Regions from separate parts of the Psychrobacillus mangrovi genome, predicted to be linked through region 2. Evidence: riboswitches for the same ligand, from Rfam matches in the RefSeq annotation. Region 2 holds a riboswitch; the other holds the start of a gene.

Region 1 (8,633 bases), on a different contig from region 2:
ATGATTAACGGCATTCCATCTGGCATAACACTCCGAACTGCTTGAATAACTTCTACTCCAAATTTGGATAGGTCTTTTCCATAATCATCAGTTCTATTGTTAATAGCCGGTGAATGGAATTGATGGATTAGGTAGCCATGTGCACCGTGGATCTCGATTGTATCGAAACCAGCTGCTACTGCACGTTTTGCTGCATCTTTAAATTTAATGACAAGTTCTTTCACTTCATCAGTAGAAAGAGCACGAGGTTTTTTCCACTTACTATCTACTGGAATATCGGATGAACTAACAGGTTGTTTCGCGTCAGTTGCTTTTCTGCCTGCATGAGCAATTTGGATACCAATTTTCGAGCCATATTTATGTACTTCCGAAACAATTCTCTCATAAGCCGGAATCTGTTCATCAGACCACAAACCTAAATCATTATCGGTAATCCTTCCATCTGGTTCCACATCCGTCATTTCTACTATAATAAGGCCAGTCCCTCCAATTGCACGAGAAACATAATGAACGTAATGCCAATCATTTGGTACTCCATCTTTAGCTTCAACAGAATATTGACACATAGGTGGCATTACGATTCTATTTTTTATCTCTAATCCTTTAATTGTAATAGGTGAAAATAAATAACTCATACCTCACACTCCTTTTATATTATTTATTATCTGTGTTTATACAATGCTAATCAAATCATGTGCTTATATTTTTCTAATGGTTAATAAATTTGCATTAGATTTTAAGATTTAAACTAATTTAAAGAATGCATACAAAGCTAAATACAATATTGTTTGTTATACATGGAGATGATAAATTGTATGCACTCGTAGAAGTTATAAAGAATACAATTAACAAAATAGAAAGATATCTTGATAAAAGAACAACTATTATAGTATAAATTCAGGAATGATAAGGAACAAATAAGAGGAACCAATAATTGAGGATATATTAGAAGAATAATAATATGAAATTTATTCCTCATAATCATAAAATATTAGTTGTAATTATACAATCCTCATGTTACATTATGTATATTAATACTAAATTTACGTATAAACATACAATGGAGGAATGTAAAATGAATAAAAAAGTCGTTTTAGCTTATTCAGGCGGTTTGGATACTTCTGTAGCAATTACATGGTTAAAGGATGAAGGATACGATGTTGTTGCAGTATGTCTAGATGTTGGGGAAGGAAAAGACTTAGAATTTATTAAAAACAAAGCACTACAAGTTGGAGCAATCGAGAGCTATATGATCGATGCTAGAGAAGAATTTGCAAATGAATACGCTCTGATAGCTCTTCAAGCTCATACATGGTATGAAAATAAATATCCACTTGTTTCAGCTTTATCTCGTCCGTTAATTTCAAAAAAATTAGTGGAAATTGCAGAACAAACAGGAGCAATAGCAGTAGCACATGGCTGTACTGGTAAAGGGAATGACCAAGTGCGTTTCGAGGTTTCGATTAAAGCATTGAACCCAAATCTAGAGGTAATTGCACCAGTTCGTGAATGGAGCTGGAGTCGTGAGGAAGAAATTGAATATGCAAAGAAGAAAAATATTCCTATTCCTATTAACTTAGACAGTCCATTTTCTATTGACCAAAACCTATGGGGCCGTTCAAATGAATGTGGAATTCTTGAAGATCCATGGGCAGCACCACCAGTCGATGCATATGATCTAACTGTTGCATTAGAGGATGCACCTGATACTCCAGATATTATTGAAATAGAGTTTAAAAATGGAGTTCCGGTTGCGCTTGATGGTGTGGAATATAAATTATATGAGTTAATCCTAAAATTAAACGAATTAGCTGGTAAACATGGTGTTGGACGTGTTGATCATGTTGAAAACCGTTTAGTTGGTATTAAATCACGTGAGGTATATGAAATTCCAGGAGCTCATACTCTATTACTTGCTCATAAAGAGTTAGAAGATATTACTCTAGTAAAAGAATTAGCACACTTCAAACCAGTAATGGAGAAAAAATTAACAGAGCTTATTTATGAAGGTCTTTGGTTCTCTCCACTAAGAACTGCTTTAGAGGCATTCTTAAAAGAAACACAAGTATATGTAAATGGTACAGTTCGTGTGAAACTTTTCAAAGGCCATGCAATTGTCGAAGGGCGTAAGTCTCCAAACTCTCTTTACAATGAAAAGCTTGCAACATATACAAAAGATGACGAATTTAACCATGCTTCTGCAGTTGGGTTTATCGAACTTTGGGGCCTTCCAACTAAAGTTCACGCATTAGTGAACAAGGGAGCAGAGAAGGTGCAATCATGACAAAATTGTGGGGCGGAAGATTCCAAAAATCAGCCGAGCAATGGGTAGATGAATTTGGTGCTTCTATTGGTTTTGACCAAACACTAGTATTGGAAGACTTAGATGGTAGTATTGCGCATGTGAAAATGCTTGGAGATTGCAAAATCTTGCCTTCTGAAGATGTTCTTCAAATAATAGATGGTCTTGAACAGTTAAAAATACGTGCAGCAGAAAACAGTTTAGTGTTTTCTGTTGCAAATGAAGATATTCATTTAAACTTAGAAAAAATGTTAATTGATCTAATAGGTCCCGTTGGTGGTAAGCTACACACTGGCCGTAGCCGTAACGATCAAGTAGCTACTGATATGCATCTATTCTTGAAAAATAGAGTAGGTGAAATCATTGAGTTAATTGAGATTTTTCAAAAAACACTTGTGGAACAAGCAGAAAAACATGTGGAGACTCTTGCACCAGGTTACACCCATTTACAACGAGCGCAACCAATTTCTTTTGCACATCATTTAATGGCGTATTTCTGGATGCTAGAACGCGATAAAGATCGTTTTCATGATTCGATTAAACGTATCGACATCTCTCCGCTTGGGGCAGGTGCACTAGCAGGTACTACCTTTCCAATCGACAGAAAATTGGCCGCTGATTATTTAGGCTTTTCAAATGTATATGCTAATAGCATGGATGCGGTAAGTGACCGAGATTTTATCGTGGAATTCCTTAGTAACTCCTCGATGCTGATGGGACACCTTTCAAGATTTGCTGAAGAAATTATTCTTTGGTCTAGTTCAGAATTCAATTTTATAGAACTTGATGATTCGTTCTCTACCGGTTCTAGTATTATGCCTCAAAAGAAGAACCCTGATATGGCCGAATTAATTCGTGGAAAAACAGGTCGTGTATATGGAAATCTTATGGGCTTACTGACCGTAATTAAAGGATTACCACTCGCTTATAACAAAGACATGCAAGAAGACAAGGAAGGTATGTTCGATACAGTTCATACAATAGTTGGATCGTTGAAAATTTTTGAAGGTATGGTTCGTACAATGACGATCCATACTGACCGACTTCACGATACCGTTCATAAAGATTTTTCTAACGCAACAGAGCTTGCTGATTATCTTGCTTCAAAAGGGCTTCCATTCCGAGAAGCACATGAAGTGACAGGGAAATTGGTTTTTCTATGTATCCAACGAGGCTATTTCCTATTAGATCTTCCACTAGAAGATTTACAAGAAGCAAGCAATCTAATAGAGTCTGATATTTACGATGTATTATCACCTCTTGCTGCTGTGAAAAGAAGAAATTCCTTAGGTGGAACAGGTTTCGAACAAGTAAAAATACAAATTAATGAGGCTAAAATGCGTTTAGCATAATAAAAACAGTAGAAACCACTCACATTCTTGTGAGTGGTTTCTACTGTTTATTTGTGTTTAAGCATAACAGTGCTTGTGATATATTTTACTATACTCCCAGTGCTAACTTTATAGAAAGACGAATCGGCAGACTAGGGTTAGCAAATTGATTAACATCCCCGACAAAAAAAATGTCCTTCTGGGGATAGTAAAATGCAAAGGAACCAGTTGAGCCTGAGTGACCCAACAATTCTCCCTTTTTCATAAACGGCATTAATAATCCACCAAGTGTAATTCTCATATATCCTCCCCCATAGCTAATCGGTCCCATTGTGATTTGAAGCTTGTTATAATTAGCTAGTTCGTCAAATATAATTTTATTAAACAACTTACCGCCAAAAAATGCTTTAATAAATATCATCATTTCTCTCGCAGTAGTAACAGCACCGCCACTCGCACGACAGCTACAAATAAACATTGGGCGGTTCAATACTTTATCCTTGTAGTAAATATGTGGTATAAAATCATTTTCACTTTGTGGAAGGTAAGTATTCTTAAGCCCTAATGGGATAAAAATTAATTGCTGGTAGGCCTCTGCCAGTGTCGTTCCATTTACCTTTTCAATAATTTCTCCAAGTAAATCAAAGTTGAGGTCAGAATAATAGGCTTTTCCATTAGTGCGGGGGATGAAATGTGGTTTTAGTTCTTTTGCCCAATGTAAAAGTTCATGAATAGAAAAGCTGAAATCTTGATTAATAACTTTTCTTTTAGTCGAACTTTTCTTCTCTTCAAATTTATCAGGTAATCCGCTAATTTGAAACAACAAGTCGGATAAAAGTAAGTCAAATGAATATTCCTTTGACTTGTATATATGCAGTCCGCTTAAATGTTCTTGGTCAAGAAATTCAGATATTTTATTCCTCAAAGATAGCTTACCTTGTTCTTGCAAAATTAAAATACAAGCAGTGGTCAAAAGCTTTGTTATGCTTGCCATAAGCATTGGTGAATCTAATTCCTTACCGCCATAGCCTTTGTTCCAAGAAAATTCACCTGTTGTATCTTCCATATAAACAATTCCATCATGAATGCGCTTATTAACCATAGTTTTATTAAAAACTTTTTCTAAATTTATAGATTTATACGTTTTCATAAGATCTCCTTTCTAAGATCTGATACAAAATGTTGCTATTATTAATTTCTTTAATACTAATAAGTAAAGAGGAAGTGAAAGTACAGAATCCTTCTATATTATTCTTTAAATAAAGAATATATCACTTCTTTAAACAGACCATAAAAAACTGTTTAAAACACAACTTATAGAGTTATTCTCTACTGGTATTAAAGTTGATATAACTCGACTGTTTGTAGAATCTGATATATTAACAAATATAGGAAAGACAATTTACGTGTATAATTATTCTTTGCATGGTATTATAACTGCATAGATGAATAGTCCTTCGGGGTCGGGTGAAATTCCCAATCGACGGTGATGAAGAAATTCTAAGCCCGTGAGCCTTTTTAAGGCAGGATTTGGTGCGAATCCAAAGCCGACAGTATAGTCTGGATGGGAGAGGGACGTTTGAGCAACTTTTTTTACTTATGGAGAAATTTTTCTTCTATAGGTTTATTTGTTGATGAAATAACATTTCCTACGACCCCTAGAGATTCTCTATGGGGTTTTCTTTTTGTAAAAAATGAAAACCCAGCTACAACTTCATATTATAGTCCTTCGGGGTCGGGTGAAATTCCCAATCGACGGTGATGAAGTAATTCTAAGCCCGTGAGCCTTTTTTAAGGCAGGATTTGGTGCGAATCCAAAGCCGACAGTATAGTCTGGATGGGAGAAGGATGTAAGAGCAAGAAACCTTATAAATGTATTGATTTATATAGGCTTATTAAGTATTGCTTTAATTACATAATCCCAAAACCCCTTAGTGTTTAGTTAAGGGGTTTTCTTTTGTTTACAGAGAATTGTGTTGTCAAGACAGGAGGTTTTCTGAATTTAATAAATTATTTCTGAATAGAGGTGTTTATGTTGTTTACTGGAATTATTGAAGACTTAGGTAAAGTTAAGGCCGTGAAAAGTGGAGCGAACAGTATGCAGTTAACATTGGAATCTTCCAAAATAGTTGAAGACATTCATTTAGGTGATAGTATTGCTGTTAATGGTGTTTGTTTAACAGTTACTGCTTTTTCTAATAATCATTTCACTGTAGAAATAATGCCAGAAACCGTTAAGTCAACAAATATCCGTTCACTGCAAATTGGCCATGTAGTCAATTTAGAAAGAGCGATGGCGGCAAATGGTAGGTTTGGTGGACATTTTGTTTCGGGTCATGTGGATGGAACGGGTGTCATCTTAAGAAAAAGAAAACTGGAAAATGCGGTGTACGTTGATATCGGAATTGATAGAGAACTAAGTAAGTATTGCATGCTAAAAGGTTCGGTAGCGATCGATGGAATTAGTTTAACTATTTTCGAAGTGCAGCCCACACAAATAACAGTATCGCTTATTCCTCTTACATTCAGCGAGACAATCTTAGGTATTAAAAGAGAGCAAGACATTGTAAATATTGAAAATGATCTATTAGGAAAATATGTTATTAAACAATTAAATCAGAAGCAAGAGAAATCAACGAACTCAACAATAACGATGGATTTCTTAAGACAAAATGGATTTTAAAAAAGGGGGCTTTTACTAAAATGTTTCATACAATTGAAGAAGCAATAGATGATTTGAAAAACGGTAACATCATTATTGTAGTGGATGACGAAAGTCGAGAAAATGAAGGAGACTTTCTAGTATTGGCAGATTATGCTACACCCGAAAATATTAACTTTATGGCAATGTATGGTCGTGGATTAATATGTACACCTATTACGAAGAATTTAGCTGATTCTCTAAATTTATCTCCTATGGTCGAAAATAATACGGATAATCATCAAACTGCCTTCACAGTTAGTATAGATTATAAAACAACGGAAACCGGAATTAGTGCATTTGAGCGATCTGAAACGATATTACAACTCTTGAATGCTGAGTCGGTAGGCTCTGACTTCCGTCGACCTGGTCATGTGTTCCCTCTAATAGCAAAAGACAATGGTGTACTTGAACGTCCAGGTCATACGGAAGCAGCTGTTGATTTTGCAAAACTTTGCGGAGTTAAACCAGCTGGTGTCATTTGCGAAATTATGAGTGAGAATGGTGAAATGGCTAGAGTACCAAAATTAAAAGAAATAGCAAATCTTCATGGATTGAAATTTGTCACTATTGAAGCATTAGTAAATTATCGAAATGCACATGAAAAATTAGTGATGGGTGAATAACTTTAATTAACAGGATTATCTAATTTATAAATTTAAAATTTAGGAGAGATAAAGAATGGGACAAGTATTTGAAGCACAATTAATCGGAACAGATTTGAAAATAGGTATTGTAGTTGGTAGATTTAATGAGTTTATCAATGGTAAATTATTAGATGGCGCAATGGACGGCTTGAAACGTCACGGTGTTTCTTTGGATAATGTAGATGTAGCATGGGTACCTGGAGCATTTGAAGTACCATTTTTAGCGAAAAGAATGGCCGAAACAAAAAAATACGATGCTATTATCGGTTTGGGAACTGTTATTAGAGGCTCTACTACACATTACGATTATGTATGTAACGAAACAGCAAAAGGAATTGCAAGTGTAGGGTTAACAACAGGAGTTCCAGTTATGTTCGGCATTGTGACAACAGAAACAATTGAGCAAGCTATTGAACGCTCTGGTACTAAAGCTGGTAACAAAGGCTATGATGCTGCAGTATCCGCAATTGAAATGGCTAACTTAAATCGTTTATTTTAATAATCTCTATTAGACAGGCTAAAATTAGCCTGTTTTTTTTGTGATAAAGAATTACTTAGGTCGTTCCATTTTAACAATCGGATGATAATAAGTAACAATCGGATAATAAATGAATATAATCGGATAATAACTAGTGATAATCGGATAATGACCCTAACTAATCGGATAGTTTCAAGCCAGATGTTCCTCCCTTAACGAATAGAAATACTTAATTGGATAAATCTATTAAATTAGTTAAATCTGTCATTTATTTATAACCTATTATGTTATGATAATTTTATCTTAGTTTTCAGACAGCAGGGGGATTTTTTGTGAATGGGTTATTAAAGTGGGGGGTACAACTGGTAGTTGCCTTTATCGGGATTTTACTGATAAGTGGACTACCTATAATGATCACTGGTTTTCAAGAAGGGGAATTCAGGTGGAAAGAGTATACTCAACATATACTTGCAATATTTCCGGTTTCCAATTTTATGCACCAATACTATAGTCCACATTTAGGGAAATATATTATCTATTCTTTAGAGATTTTATTTTTGGCTTTATTAGTGGCAATTTTTTTAGCACTCATTTTTACGATAATTACCATGTTGTTTAAAGAGAGAACAAGACAACATATTAAGACAACCTTTTTCTTTTTGGAATCCATACCAGACATTTTAGTTATATTATTAGTTCAATTAGCTGTTATTATGATTCATAAAAACACAGGAATTTTTCTTTCCATTGCAGCTACGGGAGGAGAAAAGATTTATATTCTCCCCGTATTTTGTCTAATGATTTTACCAATGGTTCAGTTGTATCGTTTAAGCATGCTAACTTTTGAAGCAGAGGAACGAAAGCTGTATGTTGAACTTGCAATTTCACTAGGCTATGGTAAATTAATTATTTTGATCATACATATATTTAGAAATGCAATTATTAGTATATTTTTCCAGTCTAAAAAGACGATGTGGTTTATGCTTTCCAATCTATTTATATTAGAACGAATGTTCAATATGCCAGGTATTATGTTTCACTTGAGCCAAAATATGTCTGGCGAACTTTTTTTAATTACAGTTTGCAGTTTCTTTTTACCTGTTTTCATACTTTACAGCTTTGGTGAGTGGTACTTTTTACGCCGTTTGAATCGGGGAGGTGCTATCGGATGAAG
Region 2 (8,633 bases):
TTCTAGTTCATAAGCATAATATTCTGCTTTTTTACGGGATTGTGTGTATAAAATTCCGGGACCATTAGTTGTAGTTATACGGCCCATTATCCATGCTTCTTTCTCTTTTTGACTATCCGCTTTTTGCACCTCATAAGCAATAGTAGGACGATCTAATGAATGAATAAACTCAAAAGGATTGCTCATATGTAAGGTCCCTTTAATATCATCCACCACTTTTTGGGTAGCAGTTGCTGTTAAAGCAAGTACATTAGCTTCTGGAAAAGCATCTAACCAGTTAGAGATTCTCAAATAATCAGGTCGAAAATCATATCCCCACTGTGAAATACAATGTGCTTCATCTGCTACAATATATGCTATGGAAATCGATGACAGGGCACAATTAAAACGTTTGTTTTGAAGCATTTCTGGTGAAGTGAAGATAAACTTATACATTGCCAAATTACTCATAACCATTTCTTTTTGTTCGTAAGTAAGAAAGGAATTTATTGCCACAACTCTTTTTTCTCCAAACATTTTTAATTGTTCTACTTGATCTTGCATTAATGATAATAATGGAGAAACAATTACAACTGCACCTTTCATGAAATAGGCAGGTAATTGATATAATAATGATTTGCCCATACCAGTCGGCAGTATTGCGACGACATCTTTACCAGCAATTACTTGCTCAATTATTTCTTTTTGTCCTTCTCGAAAAGAAGTATGGCCAAATTTCTGTTGAAGTATTTCTGACAGCTTATCCATTAGCTTCTTCTCCTTTTGCTAGTGCAATTCTAATTTGAAAAAAGCTTAACTCGGGAGCCTGCTCTCGAATAATTTTTAACTTTTTCGTTTGTAGACTATTTGATATCCTTAACACTTTTTCGACTTGTTCATTTGAAATATAAGAAAAGAAAGGAAAGTATTGATTTGCGGACACTATTTCAATAATATGATCTTCAATCGTATTGAATTTTAAAAAGCGCATTGCAGCTATTTCTTGCAGGTTATGTCCCTTTTGAATTAATTGATACGTCTTCATAGCTGATTCAGTTAGCGGAGTTTGAACCTCTACATCTTTTACGAGAGGTAACAAGTCCGGAAACTTTTCTTCATTGATGATCGGAAGTGCAATATGTAAACTTTCAATAAACAACATTTTTATATCAAAAAGAGATAGATTGTAATGCCGAGCAAGTTGTTCCCATGTTAAACCACTTTTTCCATAACCACTTAATCGATAGACAAATATTTCTCTGTGAATATTCTCAAATTTTGTATTCTCAAGTAGTTGAAGCAATTGTTGTCTAAAGTTTGAATAAAATGCAACATTTTTATAATCTCTACTGTAAAGATATCCTTTTACAAATTGGTGTATATCTTGATTCTTTTGATTTGGAACATAGCGATGTACATTTGCTTGAAAATGAGATAACGTCTGAATCACCAATTCCATTCTGCTCCAAAAAACATGCTCATTTCCTCTATATAACCATCCATTAAATTGAGGATCTTTCATTGTCTTTATTTGCATTAAACCTTTTTCTGTAAGATTTATAACCGACCCATTCTCTTCAATAAAGCCCTTATTTACAAGTGTCAAAATTTCGACATTATATTGATCTAGTGATAATTTAGGATAAAGCGAAAAAAAAGGATGAAGTTTAAAATAAGTAACATCCTGTATTGTCTGGCCAGATTTTTTGCCTTTTAATAAGTAAAAGGGTGCGGTAGATGACCGTTCTCCATGAAATTTTTGAATGATTAATAGTAATAAATGATGAAAGTACAATGTAAATACCTCACGTTTTTAATGTATTTTTGTTGAAAAGTCACGTAAACAGTTTTAGAATGAATAGGATAGCTATTCCGTGTAAGCAGATATAAAGGAGAGAATATAATAATGGCTAAATATACAATTGTAGATAAAGATACATGTATCGCATGTGGCGCATGTGGCGCAGCAGCACCTGATATATACGATTATGATGATGAAGGTATTGCATACGTTATTTTAGATGATAACATGGGCACAGTAGAAGTTCCAGACGAACTACTAGAAGATATGGAAGATGCATTTGAAGGATGCCCTACTGATTCAATTAAAGTAGCAGACGAGTCATTTGAAGGCGATGCTTTGAAATTTGAATAGATGAATAATGTAAACTGCCTAGATTTTTGAGGCAGTTTTTTTATAAGAATTTGCAGCCCATGTTTATAATAGTGTCACTTATTAGAATCTACTTAATTCCCAACCATAATTAGAGATTAGTATCACGGATGTGCGCTTGCCGCAGGCTACGCATGAGCCTCCGCAGGATGAGTCGCTCCTTTGTCGCTCCCACATCCTTTACGGTTCTCATTCTTCGCGCTCCTGCGGCGTGTAAAACGCTCATCCTATAAATTTCCTTAGATACAGTCAGAAGTAACTTGTTAATGATAAGTGAAGAGTTATCTTTATGTGAGTTAGCTAGTTTTAATTGGAAATATTTTTCTAAAAATGTCACGAAATGTTGCAACGAGACCAATTAAGTTTCTTCCGAGACTATTCATAGCGTAAACGAGACCAATTCAATGACAACCGAGACTAATCACAGCATAACCGAGACCAATTTCACTGTAACAGAGACCATTACTCGAAATTCATTAATAGGTGACACTTGCATTCGCTCGCGCCTTGAAAGCCGCATGACGGGCCGTATGAGACAGCGAAATTTATTTTGCGACGAACTTTGCGCAGGAGCACGAATGCGCTAGCGCATACAGCAGCTCATGCGGACGTGCGGCCAGCGTGAATGCCTATAGTTGGTGATGAATCTTTTCAATACTTAATATATTATTTATTGATACTTAGATATCTTAAAAATGGATCTGAGCTTGGCGCACGCTACGCAGGAGCCTTCGCAGGATAAGTCGCTCCTACTTCTGGTAGGAATTTATCTCTCTCTATAAAAAAAGATATCTGGCTCCTTGTATCTCTATGCCAAATAGACCCGCAGACAATGCCGTATTTTCGATATGTCTCCGATGTGTACTTAGTTGAGCGTTTCAAATACGATATGTCCTTTAAATACTTCTTAGTTATAGCACCAGAAGATGACCTCAACAAGATATTTTTTAGATAGAAGATTTTTTCTGTAGACTTACACTAGTTGATTGTAGTGGAAGGCGGCGACTCCGGCGGGAACTGTGAGACAGATGAAACATCACAACGTACCCGAAGGGGTGGTGATGGTTCATCGATCACCCCGCGGAACGTGTCCGCCTGTAACGGAAATCAACGGGTTCCATCTAAATAGCGAGTAAGTGAACAATAAATCGTTCACTTACTCGCTATGAAATTCCTTTCGGGACTTTTTCAGTGCCCTCAGCGTGAGCTGCGGAGGAGGCTCTTGGCTACACGCGGAATGCGTCCGCCTGTAACGGATACTATCGCACTTTTTAATATAAGCTATGAAGAAAGAGGCTGCCCTGAAAAGTCATTTTTTATGACTTTCTGGTCAGCCCCTTTTAATTAATTTATATCAGGGACGCCAAACGAATTTGTTACCCTATCGAGCAATGGTTTCATTCGCTTAAATAAAACAATCATTACAATTGTTACTAATAGCCCTTTTATCAAGTTGAACGGTAAGATACCGAAAATGATTGAATTAAACAACGCTGTTCCAGTTTCCATTGGGAAGTTTAAGAAATAAGTATACATTGGTAAAAATACAAAATAATTTAAAACACTCATGCCAATAGCCATGGAAATTGTTCCACAAGCTAGACCGTACATAATCCCTTTAGAGGATGATGCTTTACGATAAATTAAATAAACAGGTGTTATAAATAAAATACTAGTTGCAAAGTTAGCCATATGTCCTACAGGAACACCAGTTGGACTACCTGCAAATAACCAATCCAATACGTTTTTCATAAATGCTACAACTATACCTGCAATAGGCCCCATTGTAATAGCGGCAATCAATGCTGGAAGATCACTAAAATCCACTTTTAAATAAGCTGGTAAAACTGGTAACGGAAATGCAAGTAGCATTAAAACAAAAGAAATACTACTCAACATTGCGATTGCAATAAGCTTTCGCGTCTTGCTTTTTGTCATTATTCCTCTCTCCTTTTGCGATTCACTCCACAAGAAGAAAGGTTCAGCACGAATTTCAAACTCAAAAAATCCCTTAAGCTATTAAAGAGCTCAAGGGAGAAACAAGGCACACTTAAATAAGCGTATCCGTATTAGAGTATACGAAAAACGACTGTACCTTCACCTTCTCCCATCCAGACTATACTGTCGGCTTTGGAATCTAACCAAATCCTGCCATTACGGCTCGCGGGCTCAAGAAAAAAACTTCTAATACCGCCGATCGGGAATTTCACCCTGCCCCGAAGATGAATCAATATTTTATTAGCATTCAAGAATAATATCTTGAATTAATAATAGTTTATCAAAAACAGAACCGTTATGCAATACAATTGCTTCATAATTTTATAATACTAAAAAATGCCAAGCTTTGAAACAAATCAAAGTCGGCATTCCAGATTCCTATTTTACACTCATTATAAAACCATTAGGTCCAAGTGGCTTAGGAAGGGTATTATTAAAATTAAATTTATCCCATTGCTCCTGAACCAAATTTTCTAATTTTACTTCAGTTCCAAAACTGGCAGCTGTTAATGCAAAGGCTTCTATCAGGCGTGTAGCTTCGTTTGGTTCCAATGATTCTAAATCAAAGGGTTCGTCAAACTTAATTACTGCTACTCCGTCACGATTCTCATATGAATACGTAACAGTTGATGGCACTACAGAAGTGTATATGTCATTACCTACATTTTTCATGTCTAAAAATGCTTCAGAAATAGTATCATAATTAGATGAAAAGTTAGGAGTCAAGTATACATTTCCATTTTGGGCACGATAATTATAATAATTATGGTGTCCTATCAAACCTTCCAATTTACTTGGCTCATTTAAAATACCTACTTGATCCCATTCAAGTAGAGAGCCGTCTTCATTTAAAAGAGCAACCGATTCAAAATCTTTAAAAATTTCATTTAGGGAACTCCAGTAAGGAGCCGAGGTTCCTGACGCTGTGTCATATCCATGGTCTTTAGGTAAATAATGCGTCAACAATTGATTTTCGGCAACAAAATATCCTTTATAGGGATGATATTCTGTAAATCCGAGTGCCTCTTCATTTATTAGACTTGCATATCGTTCATACAACTGAAGGCTGTTTGGAACCATGTTTGGAAAATCTACTTCCACTTGTTCTTTTGGAATAATAATTGTTACAGGTACAGTTAATGCATTCTCATTGAATGAAAAATGAAAAACAGTGCCTCCATTCAAATCTTCTTCATAGACAGCATTTAAAGTATCTATAGGTATTAAATCTATATTAGATTCCATTTTAATCGTCATTTTTGACATGTCGTCAGATGATTCATTCTCACTTTCATCATTTGTGATTGCAGATTCTTCTGTTCTATCCATTGACTGCATACTTTCTTCTTCACTACTCTTCTCTTCCATTTCCTTGCTAGTGCTATATTGCTGTATAGAATTGTCATTATTGCGATAAGAAGAAACTAAAAAAGTGATAAGAATTATGGAAGCAATAGAAACAACTAAAGGCAACCATCTGGATAAGTTCTTATGGGAAAGATGTTTTTTTTGTTCTTTTTCGTGAGCCTCTACCTTTTGTTTTACCAGATTATACACATCTTCTTTGGAACGATGATCTGTAAACTTGGGCATATGGTTCAGTAATTCATCTAGTGCTTCATCATCTTTTTTCCAATCACTCATGATGAACCTCACCCTCCTTCTTTGTTTCAGATAATCGTTCACGCAGTGCCTTTATAGCACGATGCTGTGTTGTTTTCACTTTTCCTTCTGACCAATTTAGTATTTGTGCTGTCTCAGCGATAGAAAGTTGTTGAAAATAACGCATAATTATAACCATTTTTTGATCGCCAGTACAATCATCCAAGGCAACTAATAAAGATTTCATTTCGTCATTCAATTGAACTAAATCTTCTGGAAGCATATCTGAAGAAGCAAGCTGCATTGTTTCCCAATTAAAGGAATCAAATAGCCTTTTCTTTCTAACTGCTTGCTTTCTAAAATGATCGATTGCTACATTTTTGGCTATTGAAAATAGCCATGTTTTCTCAGAACTCTTCCCCTCAAATCGGCTATAAGCCCTTAAAACACGAACATACACTTCTTGGACCAAGTCTTCCGCAGTCTGCCTATTTTTAACTAAATAGATCAAAAACTGAAAAACGTCTTGATGATAACTATCATACAAGCGGTGGAAAACGGAGTCATTCATAAGCTCCCCCCGTTCTTACAATTAGTCGTTCATGAACTGTTTTTTGTTTCACTTATTTAGAGGCAATCGAATAATAAACTTTGTACCTACACCTAGTTCACTTTCTACGGATAGATTACCATCATGACGTTCTATAATATTTTTAGCAATTGCCAAACCAAGACCTGTTCCACTCTTTCCTCTCGTTCTTGCTTTATCCCCTTTATAAAAACGTTCGAATACATATGGAAGGTCTTCTCTAGGAATGCCATAACCTGTATCTTCTACTACCATTACAAAATGGTGTTTCGTTTGCGATATTCTAACTGTAACAGAGCCTTTTTCCGTATGACGAAGGGCATTATCTATTAAATTTGTCAGTACTTGCTCCATACGATCTTCATCTATTTCTAGTGACAAGGGTTCGAGTAGGTTTTGTTCGAAAATTAAACGAAGATTTTTTTCTTTCGCTATTTGATCAAACTTTTGTGTTATTCGTTCAATTGTAGGTATGATCAATACTTCTTCTTTAAAAATACTTAAGTAACCTGATTCTAAACGAGCTAAATCCAATAACTCAGTTACAAGTCTACTCATACGTTTAGATTCATCATAGATGATACGAATCATTTCTTTTCGATCTTCCTCTGTCGTCACAACATCATCAATAATTGCCTCACTATATCCTTGAAGCATCGATATTGGTGTTCTAAGTTCATGTGAGACATTAGCAATAAAATCTGAACGCATTTTATCTAATTGGTGTTGTTCGGTCATATCTCTTAGAACTACTACCGCTCCCCTAACCATGTCTTTAGTGTAAAGGAGACTGATAGAAACGGAGAAATAGGAACCTCTAATTTCAAGTTCTTCATCTATTTCTTCTTCATTATGGAAAACGTGATCCAATAAATGATATAACTCTGCAGGTAAATGAGAATTATCAGTTATATCATTGTTCATATACCATTTTTGAAATAATAATTCTGCCTGGGGGTTACTCACTTGCACATTAAAGTCTTTATTAAAAGTAATCACTGCATCCGCCATCGAAGTTAGTATATTCGAGAGCTGTTCTTTTTCTTGGTTAATCACTTCTACATGATGCTTTAATTGGCTTCCCATTCGATTGAATGCAGTTGCTAGTCCCCCTATTTCATCCTTTTGATGATAAGAAACTTTTGCTTCAAAATTTCCTTTTGCTAATTCGGAAGCTGCTTCACGCATGGAGCGCAGAGGTGATGTAATTCTAGAAGTTAAGAAAAATGAAAACATAGTTGTTAATAGTAATGCAATAAATCCTGATAAAAAGACGATGTTAGTTGTCTGATTTGACGTCTTATTCACTACGTCTAAACTCTGATATATAAATACACCACCATGTATTTCATTATTTGATTCTAAAGGAGATGCTAAAATAATATATGATTCCATTTTATTTTCTTCCGTCATAGAAGGCATTAACATTTTTTTGATAATCGTATCATTCGATGTATAGATTTTTGTAAGATCTTTATCTTTTAATATTTTTGTTCTAATAACATCTTTATTTAATCCATCGTGAATAGACAAGGAAACGGAATTCGAGTCTCTAACAATTAAGGCACTTGTTTCTGACCCGAGTATATCTTCTATAATTTGAAAGGAATCTTCCACTTGTTGGTACTCTTCCACTATTTTCCCTATAGTAGTTGCCTCTTGCCTTAAAGATTCTTCCGCTTGCTCCGAATGGAAGTCAGTTAAGAATTCAAGCATTAAAACGGTTACAATAAACAACACAAATAAGACGAGAAGCAATATGGTCCCCCATAGCTTCCCGACAACACTATTCCAAATTCTATTCATGGACAACCTCAAATTTGTAACCAACACCCCAAACGGTAACAATCATTTTAGCTGACTTTTCTGATACTCTATTTAACTTCTCACGCAACCGTTTTACATGGGTATCTACTGTTCTTAAATCTCCAAAGAAATCATAATGCCAAACTTCTTTTAACAACTGTTCTCGATCAAATACTTTATCTGGTGCTTTTGCTAAAAAGTAGAGTAATTCATATTCCTTTGGAGTTAAACTTACTTCAACACCATCTGCTGTAACACGATGTGCATCATGATCGATAGTTAAGTGAGGAAATACTACAATGTCTTTTGAAGCAGAAGCTCCTTGTATAGGTGACAATACAGCGGAGCGTTTTAAAATAGCTTTAATACGTAAGACTACTTCCCTTGGACTAAATGGTTTTACTATGTAGTCATCAGCACCAAGTTCAAATCCCTCAACTCTGTTTGCTTCCTCCCCTTTGGCAGTCAACAATATTACTGGAGTTT

What was found. Region 2 has a riboswitch for FMN ahead of WAX74_RS01990 (ECF transporter S component). Riboswitches for the same ligand answer to the same signal wherever they lie in the genome.
Region 1: it holds a riboswitch for FMN, as region 2 does, so the genes downstream of both, ribE (riboflavin synthase) here and WAX74_RS01990 (ECF transporter S component) in region 2, are expected to answer to the same signal.

Annotation. Positions count from the first base shown of each region.
Region 1 covers NZ_JBAWSY010000012.1:46,133-54,765, forward strand. Annotated here, with positions in the region: gene WAX74_RS14640 (NADH:flavin oxidoreductase/NADH oxidase) at 1-635, opposite strand, end outside; gene WAX74_RS14645 (argininosuccinate synthase) at 1,076-2,284, shown strand; gene argH (argininosuccinate lyase) at 2,281-3,654, shown strand; gene WAX74_RS14655 (serine hydrolase domain-containing protein) at 3,743-4,783, opposite strand; FMN riboswitch at 5,083-5,213, shown strand; FMN riboswitch at 5,355-5,486, shown strand; gene ribE (riboflavin synthase) at 5,669-6,316, shown strand; partial or broken gene ribB (3,4-dihydroxy-2-butanone-4-phosphate synthase) at 6,337-6,957, shown strand; gene ribH (6,7-dimethyl-8-ribityllumazine synthase) at 7,016-7,480, shown strand; gene WAX74_RS14675 (ABC transporter permease family protein) at 7,792-8,631, shown strand; gene WAX74_RS14680 (ABC transporter permease) at 8,628-8,633, shown strand, end outside.
Region 2 covers NZ_JBAWSY010000001.1:390,651-399,283, forward strand. Annotated here, with positions in the region: gene WAX74_RS01970 (RecQ family ATP-dependent DNA helicase) at 1-747, opposite strand, end outside; gene WAX74_RS01975 (YpbB family protein) at 740-1,774, opposite strand; gene WAX74_RS01980 (ferredoxin) at 1,886-2,134, shown strand; gene WAX74_RS01985 (hypothetical protein) at 3,375-3,500, shown strand; gene WAX74_RS01990 (ECF transporter S component) at 3,497-4,090, opposite strand; FMN riboswitch at 4,248-4,380, opposite strand; gene WAX74_RS01995 (hypothetical protein) at 4,529-5,794, opposite strand; gene sigX (RNA polymerase sigma factor SigX) at 5,787-6,323, opposite strand; gene WAX74_RS02005 (ATP-binding protein) at 6,372-8,147, opposite strand; gene WAX74_RS02010 (response regulator transcription factor) at 8,140-8,633, opposite strand, start outside.